3 regions of the Luteimonas sp. MC1572 genome follow, and region 2 is predicted to be linked to each of the others. Evidence: predicted binding sites of a transcription regulator. Region 2 holds the regulator's gene; each other region holds the start of a gene.

Region 1 (6,260 bases), 1.2 Mb from region 2:
ACCTGCTCATCGCGCTGGCGGTCACCACGGGTGCAGGACTTGCGACCGGACTGGGCAGCCTGTTCGTGTTCGCGCAGAAGAAGCCCAACGCACGGCTGCTGGCGTTCGGGCTGGCCTTCGCCGGCGGTGCGATGGTCTTCGTCTCGCTGTCCGAGATCCTCAACAAGTCGGTGTGGTCCTTCAGCCAGGGCTACGGTCCCCGCCTGGGCTTCTCCTACGGCACCTTCGCGTTCCTCGCAGGCGTCGGCCTGATCATGCTGGTCGACCACCTGGTGCCCAACCCGCATGAGCGGCTCGAGGTCGACGACCCGTTCTTCCGCGAACACAACGCCGCCTACATCAAGCGCGTCGGCCTGCTGACCGCGCTTGCGATCACCGCGCACAACTTTCCCGAGGGCCTGGCGACGTTCTTCGCCACGCTCGAGAACCCGGGCGTCGGCCTGCCGCTGGCGTTCGCGATCGCCATCCACAACATCCCCGAGGGCATCGCGATCGCGGTGCCGGTGTACTTCGCCACCAACAACAAGGCCTACGCCTTCGGTGCCTGCCTGATATCCGGCCTGGCGGAACCGGTCGGTGCGATCGTCGGCTATGCCCTGCTGCGGCCCTGGCTGTCGGACGCGGTGTTCGGCAGCGTGTTCGGGATCATCGCGGGCGTCATGGTGTTCCTTGCGCTGGACGAGCTGCTTCCGGCGGCCAAGCGTTATTCCAAGGGCCACGAGACCGTGTACGGGCTGGTCTCGGGCATGGCGGTGCTGGCGCTGAGCCTGGTGCTGTTCAAGTGGTGAGCGCGTCGCCACAACGCCGGCAGAAACGAAAAAGCCCGGCCTGAGCCGGGCTTTCCAGTTGCGGGGCACTGCACTCAGGCCGCGAACAGCGCCTTCATCTTCTTCAGCGCGTTGGCTTCGACCTGGCGGATGCGTTCGGCGGACACGCCGTACTGGTCGGCCAGTTCCTGCAGGGTCACCTTGCTGTCGTCATCCAGCCAGCGGCGCTTGATGATGTCGCGCGAGCGCGCGTCCAGCCGGCCCAGGCCCTCGCGCAGCAGGGCGAGCTGGTTGTCCTCGCTGTCCTGGCGCTCGTACGCCTGCGACGGATCATCCTCGCGCGCGGTGAGGTAGGCGGCCGGCGACGGCGGCGCGTGGTCGTCATCGTCATCGGACGGTGCATCGAAGGCGACGTCGCGGCCCGACAGGCGCGACTCCATCTCCAGCACCTCGCGCTCGGAAACGTTGAGGTCGGCGGCCACGACGCGCACTTCCTCGGCGTTCAACCAGCCCAGGCGCTTCTTGCTCTTGCGCAGGTTGAAGAACAGCTTGCGCTGCGCCTTGGTGGTGGCGACCTTGACGATGCGCCAGTTCTTGATGATGTACTCGTGCATCTCGGCACGGATCCAGTGCACCGCGAACGACACCAGGCGAACGCCGACCGTGGGGTCGAAGCGCTTCACCGCCTTCATCAGGCCGATGTTGCCCTCCTGGATCAGGTCGCCGAGCGGCAGGCCGTAGCCGTTGTAGCCACGCGCCACGTGCACCACGAAGCGCAGGTGCGAGTGCACCAGCTCGCGGGCGGCATCGAGGTCTTCGCCATCGCGGAAACGGTGGGCCAGCGCCTGCTCGTCCTCGACCGTGAGGACGGGGATCTGGTGGACGGCGCCGATGTAGGCCTCGAGCGAGCCCAGCGCGCTGGGGATCGGGAGGCTGTTGGAGACAAGAGCGGTCGCGGTGGTTGCAGTCATGGCCGTGATCTTAGCAGTGGCTCCATGGGACTGCTAAAGACCGGAAGAGTTCCTTAGTATTCCATTCATGATCAAAAATCAATCCAGACCGATCGATTATTGCTATCGAAGAGGCCATTCACCTGGGTCGCCGATGCCGCGCGCCGGTAGGGAGAGAGGATCCGGCGCGGCGGCACAGACGCCCGCCGCCACCCGTGTGGCGGCGGGAAACCTCAGAGCTGGTCGCCGGGATCCGTTTCCCTGTACAGGATCGTGCCGAGGTCGATCAGGGGCGGCACGTTGCAGCTGAAGTTCAGCGTGCCGTTGGCCGCGCCCTTGTGGACGCCGTTCCAGGTGAGCCACGCCGTGCCGGCGCTCGGGACGACGGCACTGCCGGCGGTGTAGGACAGGTTGTCGGGCGTGCCTGTCACCAGCTGGCAGTTCACCGTGGTCGCCGGGCCGCTGCCGCGCATGGCGAGGCGCACGCTGACCGTGGCGCCACCGGGTGGCGCCGCGGAATCCGCCGGCAGCGAGCAGGAAACGAAGATCGACGTGGTGCCTTCGTTGCCGATGCCGATCGGGCGCTTGCGCAGGGTGGCGTCGAAGACCGGCAGCGGCGCCTCGCACGCGGCGGTGGCGCTCACCCGCTGGACGCGCTCGGTGGCGGCCCTGGCTTCCGGAACGTGCAGGACAGCGGCGAGCGCCAGCGCGATGGCTGCACCCGCCGGCAGGCGGCGGCTCATACCCGGCCCCCGCTGTCGGTCTGGGTGTAGGTGATGGTTTCCATCGCCACCCCCGCGGGCAGGTTGCAGCTGAAGGCATAAGTGCCGGAATTGCTCCACTTGTTGACCTGCAGCCAGGTGATGCCGGCGCGGCCGTTGGCCGCGATCGCCTGGTCCCTCGGCACGTAGAAGACCTGGGCACCGCTGGTTCCGGACACCATCGTGCAGCTCACGGTGGCCGCTCCGGCGAAGCTCTTGAAGCCGACCACCACCGATCCGGAGTTGCTGTCGCCCATGACATCCGTGGGCAGCGTGCAGGACACGAACACCGACTGGTCACTCTCGTTCTGCAGGGCGACCGGGCGACGTCGCAGGTGCACGTTGTAGACCGGCAGCGGCGCGTCGCAGACGCCGGTGGCCGAGACGCTGATCGTCCGCATGGAGGCAGCGTCGGCGTGCGGGGAATGCAGGACCGCGGACGCGAGTACGAAGAAACTGGCCGCGGCGATGGTGCGCGGGATGCAGGTTGGAATCATGGGTTGGCTCCGGGGTACGGGTATGGGTGCGGCTGCGTCAGATGCCGCCGGCGCTGTCGCTTTCCTTGGCATAGAGGCCGGTCAGCTGGACGCCAGGTGGCAGCGCGCACATGACCGCGAAGAGGCCATCGATGCTCAGCTTGTCGAGGCCCGCCCAGGTGAACCAGTTGTTTCCGTAGGGCGCCAGCGGGCGGCTGAACGCGTCGTAGACCGGCGCGTCGGCGCTACCGGTGACGAGGGTGCAGGTCACCGAGGTGTTCGCCGCCACCGTGGACTGGATACGAACCTCGACCCAGGCCGACCCGAGATCGCCCACCGGATCGGCAGGCATCGCGCAGTTGACGAACACGGTCTCGTCGCCGGTGTTGGTCACCGCCTGTGGCGACTTGCGCAGATAGGCGTCATAGACCGGCAACGGCGCCTCGCAGATACCGCTGGGGCGGATATGCCGGGCCCGCTGGCTGGCGGCCCTGGCGTCCGTGGGCTGCAGCCCGGCCAGCAGGCCGAGCACGCAGGCCGCCGCCAGCACCGGCGGCATCGTGGAATTCCTCATGGAACAGTGCTCCCGTCGAAGTTGCGGACGCGCCTCCAGGCGGTCCTGACAACATCAATCGAGGAAAGCATCCAGCTCCCGCCACCACACTTCGAACAACCTCAGCGGCGGTGCCCGGCCAGGACCCGCCGGTACAGGGCCACGTCACGCGCGTGATGCGCCTCGATGCGGCTGCGGAGCAGCGGACTGATCACATATCCGGATTCGCCACGCAGCGGATTCGCCAGCGCCACGGCGGGTACCGCGGTGCCGCCGAGGAACCGCCGCGCCATCTGCTGCAGGTCCTCGTCGTAACGCTCGGTGATGCCGATGAAGTCGAAGCCGGCCGGATCGAAGCGCCACAGGTACTCGTGGTACAGGTCGCGCATCTCGGCACCGAGGGCGAAGCGCTCGAACGACCAGCGTTCGCGCAGCACCCGGTTGCGCAGCGGCTGGGCAGGATCCAGGCCGTCGTAGTCGCGCATCCAGTAGTGGTAATGCGAGGCCAGGCGGTCGACCGGCTCGCGCAGCCAGGTCACGTACCGCACCGCGCGTGCCGCGCCCGCGGCGATGCGGAATTTCACGGGCAGGAAATGGCCGTGCACGCAGGCCAGGCCGTCCGGCAACACCCCCCGCCCGGTCAGCCCGGCGCGCAGCGCGCGCCAGCGCCGGCACCAGCGCGTGTATTGCATGGGCTGGTCGACGTATTCGATCTGGCAGGCACCAGGCTCCGGGAACGCCGCGCGCAGGGTTTCCGCAAGGCTCGTGCCCGCGGTCTTCGGCATGTGCAGCGATACCAGCAGCGGTGCGGGCGTCATGCGATCGCGAGCTCCGCGCGCAATGGCAGCGACCAGTCCAGCGGCGTGCCGCCACGCGCGACGAGATAGCGGTTGGCCGCCGAGAAGTGGCCGCAGCCGAGGAAACCGCGATGCGCCGACAGCGGCGACGGATGGGTGGCCTTGAGCACACGGTGGCGCGACGGATCGATGACCTTGCCCTTGGCCTGCGCGTACGCGCCCCAGAGCACGAACACCAGGCCTTCGCGCTCGCGGTTGAGCACGTCGACCACGTGGTCGGTGAAGCCCTCCCAACCCTTGCGCTGGTGCGAGCCCGCGCAGCCGGCCTCGACCGTCAGCACGGCGTTGAGGAGCAGCACGCCGCGCTGCGCCCAGGGCAGCAGGCAGCCATGGTCCGGCGCGGCGATGCCGAGGTCGCGCTGGATCTCCTTGAAGATGTTGAGCAGAGAAGGCGGCACCGGCACGCCTGGCCGCACCGAGAAACACAGGCCATGCGCCTGGCCGGCGCCGTGGTAGGGGTCCTGCCCGAGGATCACCACGCGCACATCCTCGAAGGGCGTGGCGTCGAACGCGGAAAAGATCTCCGGCCCGGGCGGGAACACCTCCACGCCTGCCGCCTTGCGTGTGCGCAGGAAGTCGGCCAGCGCCTGCATGTCGTCGCGTTCCAGGTAGTCGCCGATGTGCGGCTTCCAGGAAGGAGCGAGGCGCCCGCGTACGTCGCTCATCCGCCGAACACCGTGGATTCCGGCGTACGCGCCAGGCGCAGCTGGAACAGGGCCTTGGTCACCAGCAGGCGCTCCTCGATGGGCTTGAGCACCAGGTCGTTGGCGCCGTCGCGAAGCAAGGCGGTCTGGTTGTCGGGATTGGCATCGCCGGTCATCACCAGCACCGGCAGCTTGCGCTTGGACCAGCCGAGCTCGCCGCGGATCGCATGCACCACGTCATGCCCGCTCAGCTCGCCCTTGAGATAGACGTCGGTGAGCACGAGGTCGGCGCCCGGGCCTTCGCCGGCATCGTGGCGCTCGCGCAACCAGTCGATCGCGGCCTCGGCGCTCACCACATGCACGACCTCCATCTGCTGCGCCTTGAGCATGCGCGAGGTGGCCAGCGCCACGGTGCGGCTGTCCTCGACGTAGAGCACGCGCGCGCCCGGGATCGGCTGCGGCTGCACGTAGCCGCGGATGAACTCCGCCAGCGCGTGGTGGCCGTGCGACTTGTCGAAATAGTCGGTGATGTCATCGCTGAAATGCCGCCCCTCGAGATGCGTCTGGGCGTTGCCGGAGACCACGATCACCGGCACGTAGCGCTGTCCCGCGGCGGTGCGCACGAGCTCGGCCAGCTGCTGGCCGTCACCGTCGGGGAGCACCAGGGAGGTCGTGGCGAGGTCGATCGGCGCCGCGTCCAGCGCGGCGCGCGCCTCGGCGAGATTGCCGCAGGCCACCACGTCCACGTCGACCAGTTCGCTGCGCAGCACGTCGCCGATCAGCTTGCGCACCAGCCTGGAACCATCCACCACCATCACGCGCAGGGCGCCGCTGGCGAGATGGCGGATGTCGTGCGAAGCGTCCATCAGGTGTCGGTGGGCCGCGTCTGGCGCAGGAAGTGGCCGGTGACGGCGCCCGCGCCAAGCCAGCCGAGCGCGGTCGTGCCGACCAGCACCACCAGCACCTGGCGCGGAGTGAAGCCGACCAGCCCGAAGCCGCTGCCGTAGCTCGCCGCCAGGTCGGCCAGCGGCAGGCGGAGCGCGGCGCCGGCCGCTGTCAGCAGCGCCAACGCAAGCGCGCCGGCGGCCAGGCCGTACCACGCACCGAGGTACAGGAAGGGGCGGCGGATGAAGCCGTCGCTGGCGCCCAGCAGCTGCAGAACGCCGAGCTCGTCGCGTCGTGACTGGATGTCGAGGCGCACGGTGTTGCCGACCACCAGCAGCGCGCCCGCGCCCAGCAGGGCGGCCAGCAC
Region 2 (6,260 bases):
CCCCGCCCAGCATCCGCGCGAGTTCCTCCTGGCGTTCGCCGTCGTCGAGCAGGCGCACCGCGCTCTGCGTGACGCCACCGCGTTCGGCCTTGCTGACGCTGTAGTGCGCGTGGCCCTGGGCCGCGACCTGCGGAAGGTGGGTCACGCACAGCACCTGCCGCCGGCTGCCGAGGTCGCGCAGCTTCTGGCCGACGATCTCGGCCACGCCGCCGCCGATGCCGGAGTCGACCTCGTCGAAGACCATGGTCTGCACCGCGTCGAGGCCCAGCGCGGCCACTTCGATGGCCAGCGAAATGCGCGACAGCTCGCCGCCGGACGCGACCTTGCGCAGCGGCCGCGGCGGCTGCCCGGCATTGGCCGACACCAGGAACTCGACGCGCTCGGCGCCCTGCGCATCCGGCGCGTCGCCGGCGGTGGGCTCCAGTGCCACTTCGAACCGCCCGCCACCCATGCCCAGCTCGCCGATCAGCCCGGTGGTGGAGGCGGCGAGCGCCTTGCCGGCGCGCGCGCGCGCCTTGCCCAGCGCCACGGCGGCCTTGCGCCAGCCGTCCGCGGCAGCCTCGATCTCGGTACCGAGGCTGCCGAGGCGCCGCGCCGAGGCGTGCAGCGCCTCATGTTCGGCGGCCAGCGTGTCGCGCTGCGCGGCGAGCCCTTCGGGCGTCACGCGATGCTTGCGCGCCAGGTCGTGCAGGCGCGCGAGGCGGCGCTCGTGGTCCTCGAGCTGCGCCGGGTCGATATCGAGGTCGGCGCGGATGCGATCGAGCAGGACGGCTGCCTCGTCGAGCTGGATGGCGGCGCCTTCCAGCATGGACTGCACCTCGCCCAGGCGTGGTTCGTGGTCCTGCAACCGCGCCAGGCCGCCGCGCAGCTGGTGCAGTTCGGCGGGCAGCGCGCCGTGGCCGTCACCGAGGCGGGCGAGGGCGACGTCGCAGGCGTCGACCAGTGTGGTGGCATGCGCCTGGCGGCGATGCGCGGCGACGAGCGCGCTGATGGCGTCCGCATCCAGGTCTTCGCGCTCGAGTTCATCCAGCTGGTGGCCCAGCCAGTCGATGCGGTCGGAGACATCGCCGGCGGCGGTCAGCTGTTCGCGCTCGCGCAGCAGCGCGGACCAGCCGCGCGCCGCCGTGGCCACCGCGGCAAGAAGTGCTTCGTGGCGGCCGAACGCGTCGAGCAGGGCGAGCTGGCTGCCGCGCGACAGCAGCGCCTGGTGCTCATGCTGGCCATGGATCTCGACCAGATGACCCGCCAGTGCGGCCAGCTGCGACAGCGTGGCCGGGCGGCCGTTGATCCACGCCCGCGACCCACCATCGGCGCGCAGGGTGCGGCGCAGCTGGCAGGCGTCTCCGTCATCGAACTCCTGCTCGCGCAGCCAGGCCTGGGCGGCCGCTGAGCCGGCGAGGTCGAAGTCGGCGTCGAGCTCGGCGCGTTGTGCCGCGTGGCGCACCATGCCACTGTCGGCGCGCTGGCCCGACAGGAAGCCGAGCGCGTCGACCAGCAGCGACTTGCCGGCGCCGGTTTCGCCCGAGACCACGGTCAGCCCGGCCCCGAACTCGAGCTCGGTGGCGGCGACGACGGCGAAATCCTTGATGGAGAGGCGTTTGAGCATGGGACGCGATTGTGCCGCGAGGGGCCGCAGGCTGCCATCGCCGCGTCGCAGCGCTTGCGACTCGGAGCCCGGCGACATATACCCCCGGGATGTCCCGACGCCGCGATGACCCCCTCGACGCCCGCGCACGCCAGCTGCTGCGCACCCTGATCGCGCGCCACATCCGCGATGGCGAGCCCGTGGGTTCGCAGACCCTGGCCCGCCACGCCGGGCTGGATGTCAGCCCGGCGACCATCCGCAACATCCTCGCCGACCTCGAGGAGGTCGGCCTGCTGGCGGCGCCGCACGCTTCGGCCGGGCGCGTACCCACCCCGCAGGGCTATCGCGTGTTCGTCGACTCGCTGCTGCAGCTGAGCCCGCTGCAGGAGCCGGAGCTCGCGCGCCTGCGCGGCGAGCTCGCGACCGGCGGCGGCACGCAGTCGCTGCTCGGCAGCGCCTCGGAGCTGGTGTCGGCGATGACCCGGTTCGTGGGCGTGGTCAGCGTGCCGGGGCGCGGCCAGTTCGCCTTCCGGCAGATCGATTTCGTGCCGCTGGACGGCCAGCGGGTGATGGCGATCGTGGTCTTCGCCGATCACGAGGTGCAGAACCGCATCGTGCTGACCCGGCGCCCGTACGGCCCGGCCGAACTCGAGCAGGTGGCCAACTACCTCAATGCCAATTTCGCCGGCCGCCCGCTGCACGAGATCCGCGCCACCCTGGTGAGCGACCTGCGCGCCGCGCGCAGCGAAATGGAGGGCCTGCTGCGCGCCACCACCGAAATCGCCGAGCAGGTGCTGGTGCCGGGCGACGAGGACGTGGTGGTCTCCGGGCAGGCGCGCCTGCTCGGGGTGCAGGACCTCGCCGACGTCGAACGGCTGCGCGAGCTGTTCGATGCCTTCGCCCAGAAGCGCGAAATCCTGCAGTTGCTCGAACGCACGGTGAAGGCGCCGGGCGTGCGCGTGTTCATCGGCGAGGAGACGGGGCTGGCGCCGCTGGCGGGCATGTCGCTGGTGACCGCCCCGTATGGGGCCGGGGGACGCGTACTGGGCGTGCTCGGGGTCATCGGCCCGACGCGGATGGCCTACGACCGGGTGATCCCGGTGGTGCAGGCGACCGCGGAAATGCTCGGCAATGCCTTGAATCCGGAGCCGCCATCCCCACAGAGTGCGGACCGCGACACACCCGGACCCTGAGAGCGATGACCAACGAACACACGCCCGACGCCACCATCGAGGCCGCCGACACCATTCCGCACGACGAGATCGAGGCCCTCCGCGGCGAGCTCGAACAGCTGCGCGCGCAGTCCCTGGTGGAGCGCGCCGAGCTTGAAAACCAGCGCAAGCGCCTGCAGCGCGATGTGCAGAATGCCTGCCGGTTCGCCAACAAGCAGCTGCTCGGCGACCTGCTGCCGGTGTTCGACAGCCTCGACGCGGCGCTGCTCGCGGGCGCGGCGGACGATCCGATGCGGACAGGCATGGAGCTGACCCTGCGTGAACTCCTGCGCGTCACCGCCAGCCAGGGCCTGGTCCAGCTCGCGCCGGCGCCAGGTGATGCGTTCAACCCCGACCAGCACCAGGCGATGAGCGTGGTGGACGCCGCGGGCGTCCCCGCCGGCGCCGTCGCCCAGCTGTTCCAGAAGGGCTACCAGCTCAACGAGCAGCTCCTTCGCCCGGCGCTCGTCGCCGTGGCCCGCGACGACTGAATCCGCGCCGCCCGGCGCTTGAAGGCGCCGGCCGCGTCCCCAGATAGCAGTCATCGGCGGCTTTGCCGCCCCCCAGACAAACCTCCAAGAGGCAACATCCCATGGCAAAGATCATCGGCATCGACCTCGGCACGACCAACTCGTGCGTGGCGATCATGGACGGCGGCAAGGCCCGCGTCATCGAAAACAGCGAAGGCGACCGCACCACGCCATCCGTCGTCGCCTACACCAAGGACGGCGAAGTGCTGGTGGGCGCCTCGGCCAAGCGCCAGGCGGTCACCAACCCCAAGAACACGTTCTATGCGGTGAAGCGCCTGATCGGCCGCAAGTTCACCGACGCCGAGGTGCAGAAGGACATCGGCCTGGTGCCATATGCCATCGCCCAGCATGACAACGGCGACGCGTGGGTGGCGACCAGCGAGGGCAAGAAGCTGTCGGCGCAGGAAGTCTCCGCGCGCATCCTGGAAAAGATGAAGAAGACCGCCGAGGACTACCTGGGCGAGAAGGTCACGGAAGCCGTGATCACCGTGCCGGCGTACTTCAACGACTCGCAGCGCCAGGCGACCAAGGACGCCGGCCGCATCGCCGGCCTCGACGTCAAGCGCATCATCAACGAGCCGACCGCGGCCGCGCTGGCCTATGGCCTGGACAAGGACGGCGGCGACCGCAAGATCGCCGTGTACGACCTTGGCGGCGGCACCTTCGACATGTCGATCATCGAGATCGCGGAAGTCGACGGCGAGAAGCAGTTCGAGGTGCTGGCCACCAGCGGCGACACCTTCCTCGGTGGCGAGGACTTCGACAAGCGCGTCATCGATTACCTGGTCGAGGAGTTCAACAAGGACCAGGGCATGGACCTGCGCAAGGATCCGCTCGCCCTGCAGCGCCTGCGCGATGCGGCGGAGCGCGCCAAGATCGAGCTGTCCACCGCGCAGCACACCGAGGTCAACCTGCCGTACGTGACGGCCGACGCCTCGGGCCCGAAGCACCTCAACATCAAGCTGACCCGGGCCAAGCTCGAGGCGCTGGTGGAGGACCTGATCAAGAAGACCATCGAGCCCTGCCGCACCGCGCTCAACGACGCCGGCCTGCGCGCCAGCGACGTCAACGAGGTGATCCTGGTCGGTGGCCAGACGCGCATGCCGAAGGTGCAGGCGGCGGTCGCCGAGTTCTTCGGCAAGGAGCCGCGCAAGGACGTCAACCCGGACGAAGCGGTCGCCATCGGCGCCGCGGTGCAGGGCGGCGTGCTGGCGGGCGACGTCAAGGACGTGCTGCTGCTCGACGTGACCCCGCTGAGCCTCGGCATCGAGACCCTGGGCGGCGTGTTCACCAAGATCATCGAGAAGAACACCACGGTGCCCACCAAGGCCTCGCAGACCTTCTCCACCGCCGAGGACAACCAGTCCGCGGTCACGGTGCACGTGCTGCAGGGCGAGCGCGAGCAGGCCCGCTACAACAAGTCGCTGGCCAAGTTCGACCTCACCGGCATCGACGCCGCGCCGCGCGGCATGCCGCAGGTCGAGGTGTCGTTCGACATCGACGCCAACGGCATCGTGCACGTCACCGCCAAGGACAAGAAGACCAACAAGGAGCAGAAGGTCGAGATCAAGGCGGGCTCGGGTCTTTCGGACGAGGAAATCCAGCGGATGGTGGCCGACGCCGAGGCGCACCGCGAAGACGACAAGAAGTTCCACGAACTGGTCGGCGCCCGCAACCAGGCCGACGCGCTGGTGCACGGCACGCGCACGGCGATCAAGGAGAACGGCGACAAGGTGCCGGGCGACGTGATCGGGCGCGTGGAGGCCGCGATCGCCGACGTCGAGACCGCGATGAAGGGCGACGACAAGGTGCAGATCGAGTCCAGGACCAAGGTGCTCGAGGAAGCCGCGCAGGCGCTGTTCGCCGCGGCCGCCCAGCAGGGTGGTGGCGATGCGGGTGGCGGTGCCGGTGGCCCCGCGCCCGGCGACGACGTGGTCGATGCCGAGTTCACCGAGGTCAAGGACGACGACACCAAGGCCTGACCGCCATCGGTACGTGACGTCGGGAGCCGTGGCGGCAAGTCCGCGGTTCCCGATGTCGTTTCCGCCCCCGGTTTCGCGGGGGCGTCGCCCGACGACACAGATGGCCCCTGATCCATGAGCAAGCGTGATTATTACGAAGTCCTCGGCGTTGCCCGCAACGCCGGCGACGATGAACTGAAAAAGGCCTATCGCCGCTGCGCGATGAAGCACCACCCTGACCGCAACCCCGGCAACCACGAGTCCGAGGCTGCGTTCAAGGAGTGCAAGGAGGCCTACGAGGTACTGTCCGACGGTGGCAAGCGCCGCATGTACGACCAGCACGGCCACGCCGCGTTCGAACACGGCATGGGCGGCGGCAACGCCGGTCCCGGCCAGCCGGACATGGGCGATATCTTCGGCGACATCTTCGGCAATATTTTTGGCGGCGGTGGTGGCTCGCGCGGCCCGCGCCGTGGTGCCGACGTGGGCTATGTGATGGAGCTCGACCTCGAAGAGGCGGTGGCGGGCGTCGAGCGCCGCATCGAGCTGCCCACGCTGGCCGCCTGCGATCCCTGCAACGGCACCGGCTCGGAAGACGGCAAGCTCGAGACCTGCGATACCTGCCAGGGGCGCGGCCAGGTGCGGTTCCAGCGCGGCATCTTCTCGATGCAGCAGCCATGCCCGCATTGCCACGGCCGCGGCCAGACCTTCAAGTCGCCGTGCCCGTCGTGCCGCGGCAATGGCCGAGTCGAGGAAGAGAAGGTGCTGTCGGTCAAGATCCCGGCCGGCGTGGACAACGGCGATCGGATCCGTCTCTCGGGCGAGGGCGAGGCCGGTCCACCCGGTACGCAACCCGGTGACCTGTACGTCGAAGTGCGCGTGCGCCCGCATCCGATCTTCGAACGCGACGGCGACGACCTGCATTGCGAAGTGCCGATCCGCATCGGCCAGGCCGCGCTGGGCGACACCGCGC
Region 3 (6,260 bases), 1.1 Mb from region 2:
GGTGCCCGCCGCGGCCGGCGGCGTGCTGCGCGCGGCGTTGTCGCTGGTGGCGTCCGGGGTTGCCGCGGGCGCGCTGGCGTCGCCGCCCGGGGCCACGCCGCTGCCGGTGCCGGAGGTCGGCAAGCGCGCCGCGCCGCTGTCGCCACTGCCGGCTTCGACATCACCCCCGCCGCCGGCGGCGTTGTCGCGGACGCCCGCGTCGGCCCCAACCGCCGTGGCCGCGTCGCCGGGCGTCGTTGCTGGCGTCGCGGCGGGCGTGACCGTTCCGGCCGGAAGCGCCAGGCGCACGCTGCGCGTCATCGGCGGGTAGCAGATGCCGTCGTTCTGGCATCCCTGGAACGTGGCGGTCAACGTGGCCTGGCGGGCTTCGCCGTGCCTGCGCAGCAGTGGCAGCGGCACGTCGACCTGGTCGAAATAGACCACCACGTCGCCAAAATGTTCGTCGTGGTGCGACACGCCGCGCGGCCAGCGCGGCGCCGCGGCGGTGATGCCGTCGGCCTCGAGCCGGAAGCTGCTGCGGTCCCGGTACAGGTAGTAGCCGGGCGCCGGGGTGAAGCGCATCAGCACCGTGTTGCCGTCGCCGGCAATCGCTTCGAAGCCGAACGCCTGCGCTTCTGGCAGTGGCAGCGCGTCCGCCCTGCCGCCTGCGGACAGGGCTGGCGCGCCGGGCTGCGGTGCGCCGCCGCCGAGGGCGCGGCCGAGCGCGGCGAAGCCGGCGTCAGGGGCCGCACTCGAGGGCGCAGCCGGCAGGGCCACGGTCACGATGCGCGTCTGCGGTGGATAGCAGACGCCCAGGTCGGCGCAGCCCTGGTAGCGGACCTTCAGGCGCGTGCTGGCGGCAGCGCCGGCCTGCCCGGTGAGCACCGCCTCGACGCGGCCGCGATACGTCTCGACCTCGCCGAAGAATTCGTCGGTGTGCCGGCGCCCGGCGGGCAGCTGCAGGCCGCGGGCATCCACCGAAAAACCGGCGTCCACGGGCTCGGCGCCCATGCGGTGGCGATACAGGTAGTAGCCGTCGGCGATCGTCCAGGCGAGCTCGATGCGCCCCGCGTCGGTCGCCTGGGCGCGCAGCACGAAGGCTTCGTCGACCGGCAGCAGGTCGTCGACGTCGACGGCGGCAACGGCCAAGCATGGCAGGAAAAGCAGGGCGAGCGCCAGGCATGCGCGGCGCCAGCTGGCGGCAGACGTGATGGAGGGAGCGTTCAACGGGCGCCGGGTGCGGGGAGGGCAGCCTAGGGTAGCGGAGACATGGCCCGCAGGCAGGCGGCGCGTCGGGATGAGCGGCCCCTGGGACACACAGTTGCGTGCTCCCCGTGCATCGGGCAGGCCGGCGATTGCCGCCGGCATGCCATGCGAGGGCCGGCGACATCGGCCGGCCCTCGCAGGTGGAACCTTGCCTCAGCGGACAGCGCTGCGGATAGCCGGTGCCGATACCTTGGCCGGTGCAGCGACAACCTTCGACGGCGTGGCCGTCGTGGAAGGACGGTACGGCGGACGCAGCTTCGGGTTGCGCGGCGTGTCGCCACCGGGCGTGCCGAGTTCGCAGACCGTCGGCGTGGTGGAGGTGAACAACGCGTTGCTCGCCCACTCCGGATGGTCGATGAACGGGTTGCGGTTGCCCTGGTACGCGGCCACCACTTCGTTGCGCGCGCGCTCGGCGTCATCCGGCGGATCGCCGGCGTGCCAGTCGAGCAGGGTGGACAACATGCCCATGTAGGCCGGCGACGACGACGTGCCCACGATCAGGCTGCGGTTGTTGGTGAGCTCGAGGTCGGGCTCGGCCTGGCCGTTGGTCGGGTGCACGCCGCCTTCGTAGCGGATCGCCATGTACAGCACCGCACGTGCCATGTCGCCCTTGCGCGCGCCCCAGGCTTCGAACGAACCCTGGTTGCCGTTCGGTCCCTTGAACCAGTTCGAGTTGCCGGGATACGTGCCGCTGCCGCCGCCACGGCCGTTGTTGGCCTCGGTGACGCGCTCGGTGCAGCCGGACGCCTGCGTGCAGTTGTCGAAGGGCATGTTGCCGCGATTGGAGTTGTAGAGCTCGTCGCTCAGGTAAAGCATGTGCGCATCGGTGTACGGGGCGTTGGGGAAGCCCTTGTTGCCGGTGGTGCTGGGGAAGCCGAGCGAGTTCGGCCAGGTGTGTTCGCGGTTGTACTTGTTGCTGCCGCCGCTGCCGGCGCGGTCGGTGCCCTTGGTGTAGCTGCGGTTGCGGTACACGTCGAGGATCTTGCCGGCGTCGTTCGGGTCTTCGTCGGCGATCTCGAGGATCGTCCAGGTGCTGGTGCCGCTGCCGCTGTACGGATAGGCCACGTGGCCGTTGATGGTTTCGTGCAGCGAGCAGCGCAGCTGGCCGGGGCTGGAGGTGTTCACCAGGCCGTAGTAGCCCGCACCGCCGTTGCCGCCGCCGAGCGGGAGCTTCACCTTGAACGCCACGTCGGTGTCGGCTTCAAGCGCAGCGCCGTCGAGGTCGGCGATGTGCGTCGCGTCAACCAGCAGCGAGCACGCCTGGCCAGGCACCAGCGGCTTGGCCGGGGTGAGGGCGAAGGTGGTCGCCTGGGCGACATGGTCGAGGTCGAGGCGCTGGCGGCGCAGGCCGTCGCAGGCCAGCACGAACGCGCCGGGCTGGGCGACCACCGGCTCGCTGAAGGTCACGCTCAGGTCCGCGGCGTACGGGAAGTCGGTGCCGCCGTTGGCCGGGAACGTGGTGGTGACGCGCGGCGCGGCGTTGCCGGCCTCGCCGAAGGACTGGTTGTTGTTGCAGGTGCCGAAGGTCTGGGTGGCCGAGTCCGCCCAGCTGAAGCTGGCGTAGGTGTTGCCGGTGCCGCCCAGCTGCAGCGACGTGCCGACCGGCGCCATGTTGGACTCGAAGACACCGATGTCGGTGCTGGTCAAGCCCGCGGCCGGACCGTTGCTGGCGGTCATCGCGCCTTCGTAGCTCAGGAACTGGACCACGTTGCCCTGCGGGTCGATCAGGGCGATGCCGTCCGGCGAGCCGTTCTGCAGGCCGTCCAGCGGATAGTTGATGGTGGCCAGCCGCACCTGGCCGCCGCACGCGACCACGTTGCCCGCGGGCACCGCGGTGGTGGAATAGCTGGCGTTGTTGCTGCCGTTGTAGAGCACGACCTGGTAGCCGCTCAGGCTTTCGCCCGCGCTGGCGACGATCTCGATCGCCTCGCCCACGTCGGTGCCGGCGTTGTCGTAGTGGATCTCGTTGACGAAGACGTCAGCGTGAGCCGGAAGTGCTGCGAACGCGGCCAGCGCGATCGCGCAGCGGACCGATAGTGTGGAACGACGCATAGGTGACTCCCCTGTGAAAGCGGGCGAGCGTACCCCGCCCATATGACGGTTGCCATAGCAAGCGCACGCAGCTTTCCATTTGCCTGCACGCCGGCGTGACGCCGTCCACGTATCGTGATGACTCCCCCGCATTCACGCCGAATCGATGTTCTCTCCGATCCACAGCTCCAGGGCCCTTGCGGGCCTGGTCGTCGTTCTCCTGGGCCTTGCCGCCGGGCCCGTCGCCGCGCGCGAGGCGGCGGATATCGAGATCGCGCTCGGCGCGTCCAACACCACCGACCGCGAGTTCACGCCGGTCGCATCGGTGGCCTGGCTGCCGGAGCTCATGCAGATGCACAACGCCGTGCTGCGCGCAGATGCAGGCGTTGTCTACGTCGACGGACGCGGCGACGTGGTGGGCCGTGACCTGGGCGACAGCGTGGTGGTGGGCCATGTCGGCCTGCGCTACGAGCGCACCGACAACGGCCTGACGCTGGGCGCCGGCGTGGGCGGTCAGGCGGGCGAGACCGACGCCCTGTCGGGCGACGTGCAGTTCATCACCACCGGCGGCTGGCGCTGGGAGCGGTTCTCGCTGCTGGTGCGCCACATCTCCAATGCCAGCCTGAACTCGCCCAATGACGGCGAGACCATGCTCGTGGCCGGCTGGCGCTTCTAGCGCACCCGCCGGGCGCGTTCCGCCCGGCGCACATCCTTGTTCCGCCGGGGCCTTGATCCCGGCCCGCCCCGCCCCATCTTCCGTGCATCCCGGCATTGCCGGGTTTTCGTGGCCCGGGTTTTGGCACTCGGCATGGCCGACTGCTAGAATTCGCGCCCGATACCCCCGTTTCTTCAACCCAATCAATAACTTGTGAGGATTGCCATGAACCTGAAGCCGCTCTACGACCGCGTGGTCGTCAAGCCCATCGAAGCCGACGAAGTCTCCGCCGGCGGCATCCTGATCCCGGACAACGCCAAGGAAAAGCCCACCAAGGGCGAAGTGGTCGCGGTCGGCGAGGGCAAGGCGCTCGACAACGGCACCGTGCGCGCGCCGAAGGTCAAGGTCGGCGACAAGGTCATCTACGGCCAGTACTCCGGCTCCGCCTACAAGCTGGAAGGCGTCGAATACAAGATCGTGCGCGAAGACGACATCCTCGCCGTCCTCGGCTGAGCCCCGCGCCCCACTTCTTCCACCCCTGATCCCAATTCGAGGTAATTCCAATGTCCGCCAAGGAAATCCGTTTCGGTGAGGACGCGCGCGCAAAGATGGTGCGCGGCGTCAACATTCTCGCCAATGCCGTCAAGGCGACCCTCGGCCCGAAGGGCCGCAACGTCGTGCTCGAGAAGAGCTACGGCGCCCCCACGATCACCAAGGACGGCGTGTCCGTCGCGAAGGAGATCGAGCTCGCCGACAAGTTCGAGAACATGGGCGCGCAGATGGTGAAGGAAGTCGCGTCCAAGACCTCCGACAACGCCGGTGACGGCACCACCACCGCCACCGTGCTGGCGCAGGCGCTGATCCGCGAGGGTTCCAAGGCGGTCGCCGCCGGCATGAACCCGATGGACCTCAAGCGCGGCATCGACCAGGCCGTCAAGGCCGCCGTCGCCGAGCTGAAGGCCATGTCCAAGCCCACCGCCGACGACAAGGCGATCGCCCAGGTCGGCACGATCTCGGCCAACTCGGACGAGTCGATCGGCACGATCATCGCCGACGCGATGAAGAAGGTCGGCAAGGAAGGCGTGATCACCGTTGAAGAAGGCTCGGGCCTGGACAACGAACTCGACGTCGTCGAGGGCATGCAGTTCGACCGCGGCTACCTGTCGCCGTACTTCATCAACAACCAGCAGTCGATGTCGGCGGACCTGGATGACCCGTTCATCCTGCTGCACGACAAGAAGATCTCCAACGTCCGTGACCTGCTCCCGGTCCTGGAAGGCGTCGCCAAGTCGGGCAAGCCGCTGCTGATCGTCGCCGAGGAAGTCGAAGGCGAGGCCCTGGCCACGCTGGTCGTCAACACCATCCGCGGCATCGTCAAGGTCGTCGCCGTCAAGGCGCCGGGCTTCGGCGACCGTCGCAAGGCGATGCTGGAAGACATGGCCATCCTCACCGGCGGCACCGTGATCTCCGAAGAAGTCGGCCTGTCGCTCGAGAAGGCGACCATCAAGGACCTCGGCCGCGCGAAGAAGATCCAGGTCTCCAAGGAAAACACCACGATCATCGACGGCGCGGGCGAGAGCTCGGGCATCGAAGGCCGCATCAAGCAGATCAAGGCGCAGATCGAGGACACGTCCTCCGACTACGACAAGGAAAAGCTGCAGGAGCGCGTTGCCAAGCTCGCCGGCGGCGTGGCGGTGATCAAGGTCGGTGCCTCGACCGAGATCGAGATGAAGGAAAAGAAGGCCCGCGTCGAAGACGCCCTGCACGCCACGCGCGCTGCGGTGGAAGAAGGCGTGGTCCCGGGCGGCGGCGTTGCGCTGGTGCGCGCGCTGCAGGCCATCGGCCAGCTCAAGGGTGCCAACGAAGACCAGAACCACGGCATCGTGATCGCCCTGCGCGCCATGGAAGCCCCGCTGCGCGAGATCGTCACCAACTGCGGTGAAGAGCCGAGCGTGGTGCTGAACAAGGTCAAGGACGGCAGCGGCAACTACGGCTACAACGCCCAGACCGGCGAGTACGGCGACATGATCGCGTTCGGCATCCTGGACCCGACCAAGGTCACCCGTTCGGCACTGCAGAACGCGGCCTCGATCGCCGGCCTGATGATCACCACCGAAGCGATGGTGGCCGAGCTTCCGAAGAAGGACGAGCCGGCCATGCAGGGCGGCGGCGACATGGGCGGCATGGGCGGCATGGGCTTCTAAGCCAGTCTCCAGTTGTCACACCGCACCACGAAAAACCCCGCCGCGAGGCGGGGTTTTTCTTTGCCCGGGTCAGGGGAGCGCCAGGCAGTGCGCTTCGCTGGGGCGCGCCAGGCAACGCGCCAGGG

What was found. The regulator HrcA, encoded in region 2, represses chaperone genes, less so after heat shock. The targets are predictions, from matches to a motif close to TTNGCACTCNNNNNNNNNGAGTGCNAA.
Region 1: the regulator HrcA is predicted to act here: its motif matches at 1,749-1,775, upstream of rpoH (RNA polymerase sigma factor RpoH).
Region 3: the regulator HrcA is predicted to act here: its motif matches at 4,073-4,099, upstream of JGR64_RS02105 (co-chaperone GroES).

The regions. Positions count from the first base shown of each region.
Region 1 is NZ_CP067112.1:2,791,039-2,797,298, forward strand. It holds gene zupT (zinc transporter ZupT) at 1-788, shown strand, start outside; gene rpoH (RNA polymerase sigma factor RpoH) at 863-1,738, opposite strand; gene JGR64_RS12775 (hypothetical protein) at 1,951-2,460, opposite strand; gene JGR64_RS12780 (hypothetical protein) at 2,457-2,975, opposite strand; gene JGR64_RS12785 (hypothetical protein) at 3,013-3,528, opposite strand; gene JGR64_RS12790 (hypothetical protein) at 3,630-4,325, opposite strand; gene ung (uracil-DNA glycosylase) at 4,322-5,029, opposite strand; gene JGR64_RS12800 (response regulator) at 5,026-5,874, opposite strand; gene ftsX (permease-like cell division protein FtsX) at 5,874-6,260, opposite strand, start outside.
Region 2 is NZ_CP067112.1:1,576,582-1,582,841, reverse strand. It holds gene recN (DNA repair protein RecN) at 1-1,606, opposite strand, end outside; gene hrcA (heat-inducible transcriptional repressor HrcA) at 1,696-2,778, shown strand; gene grpE (nucleotide exchange factor GrpE) at 2,784-3,287, shown strand; gene dnaK (molecular chaperone DnaK) at 3,350-5,308, shown strand; gene dnaJ (molecular chaperone DnaJ) at 5,423-6,260, shown strand, end outside.
Region 3 is NZ_CP067112.1:455,659-461,918, forward strand. It holds gene JGR64_RS02090 (protein-disulfide reductase DsbD) at 1-1,158, opposite strand, end outside; gene JGR64_RS02095 (endonuclease) at 1,399-3,297, opposite strand; gene JGR64_RS02100 (acyloxyacyl hydrolase) at 3,443-3,952, shown strand; gene JGR64_RS02105 (co-chaperone GroES) at 4,157-4,444, shown strand; gene groL (chaperonin GroEL) at 4,495-6,135, shown strand; gene JGR64_RS02115 (serine/threonine-protein kinase) at 6,205-6,260, opposite strand, start outside.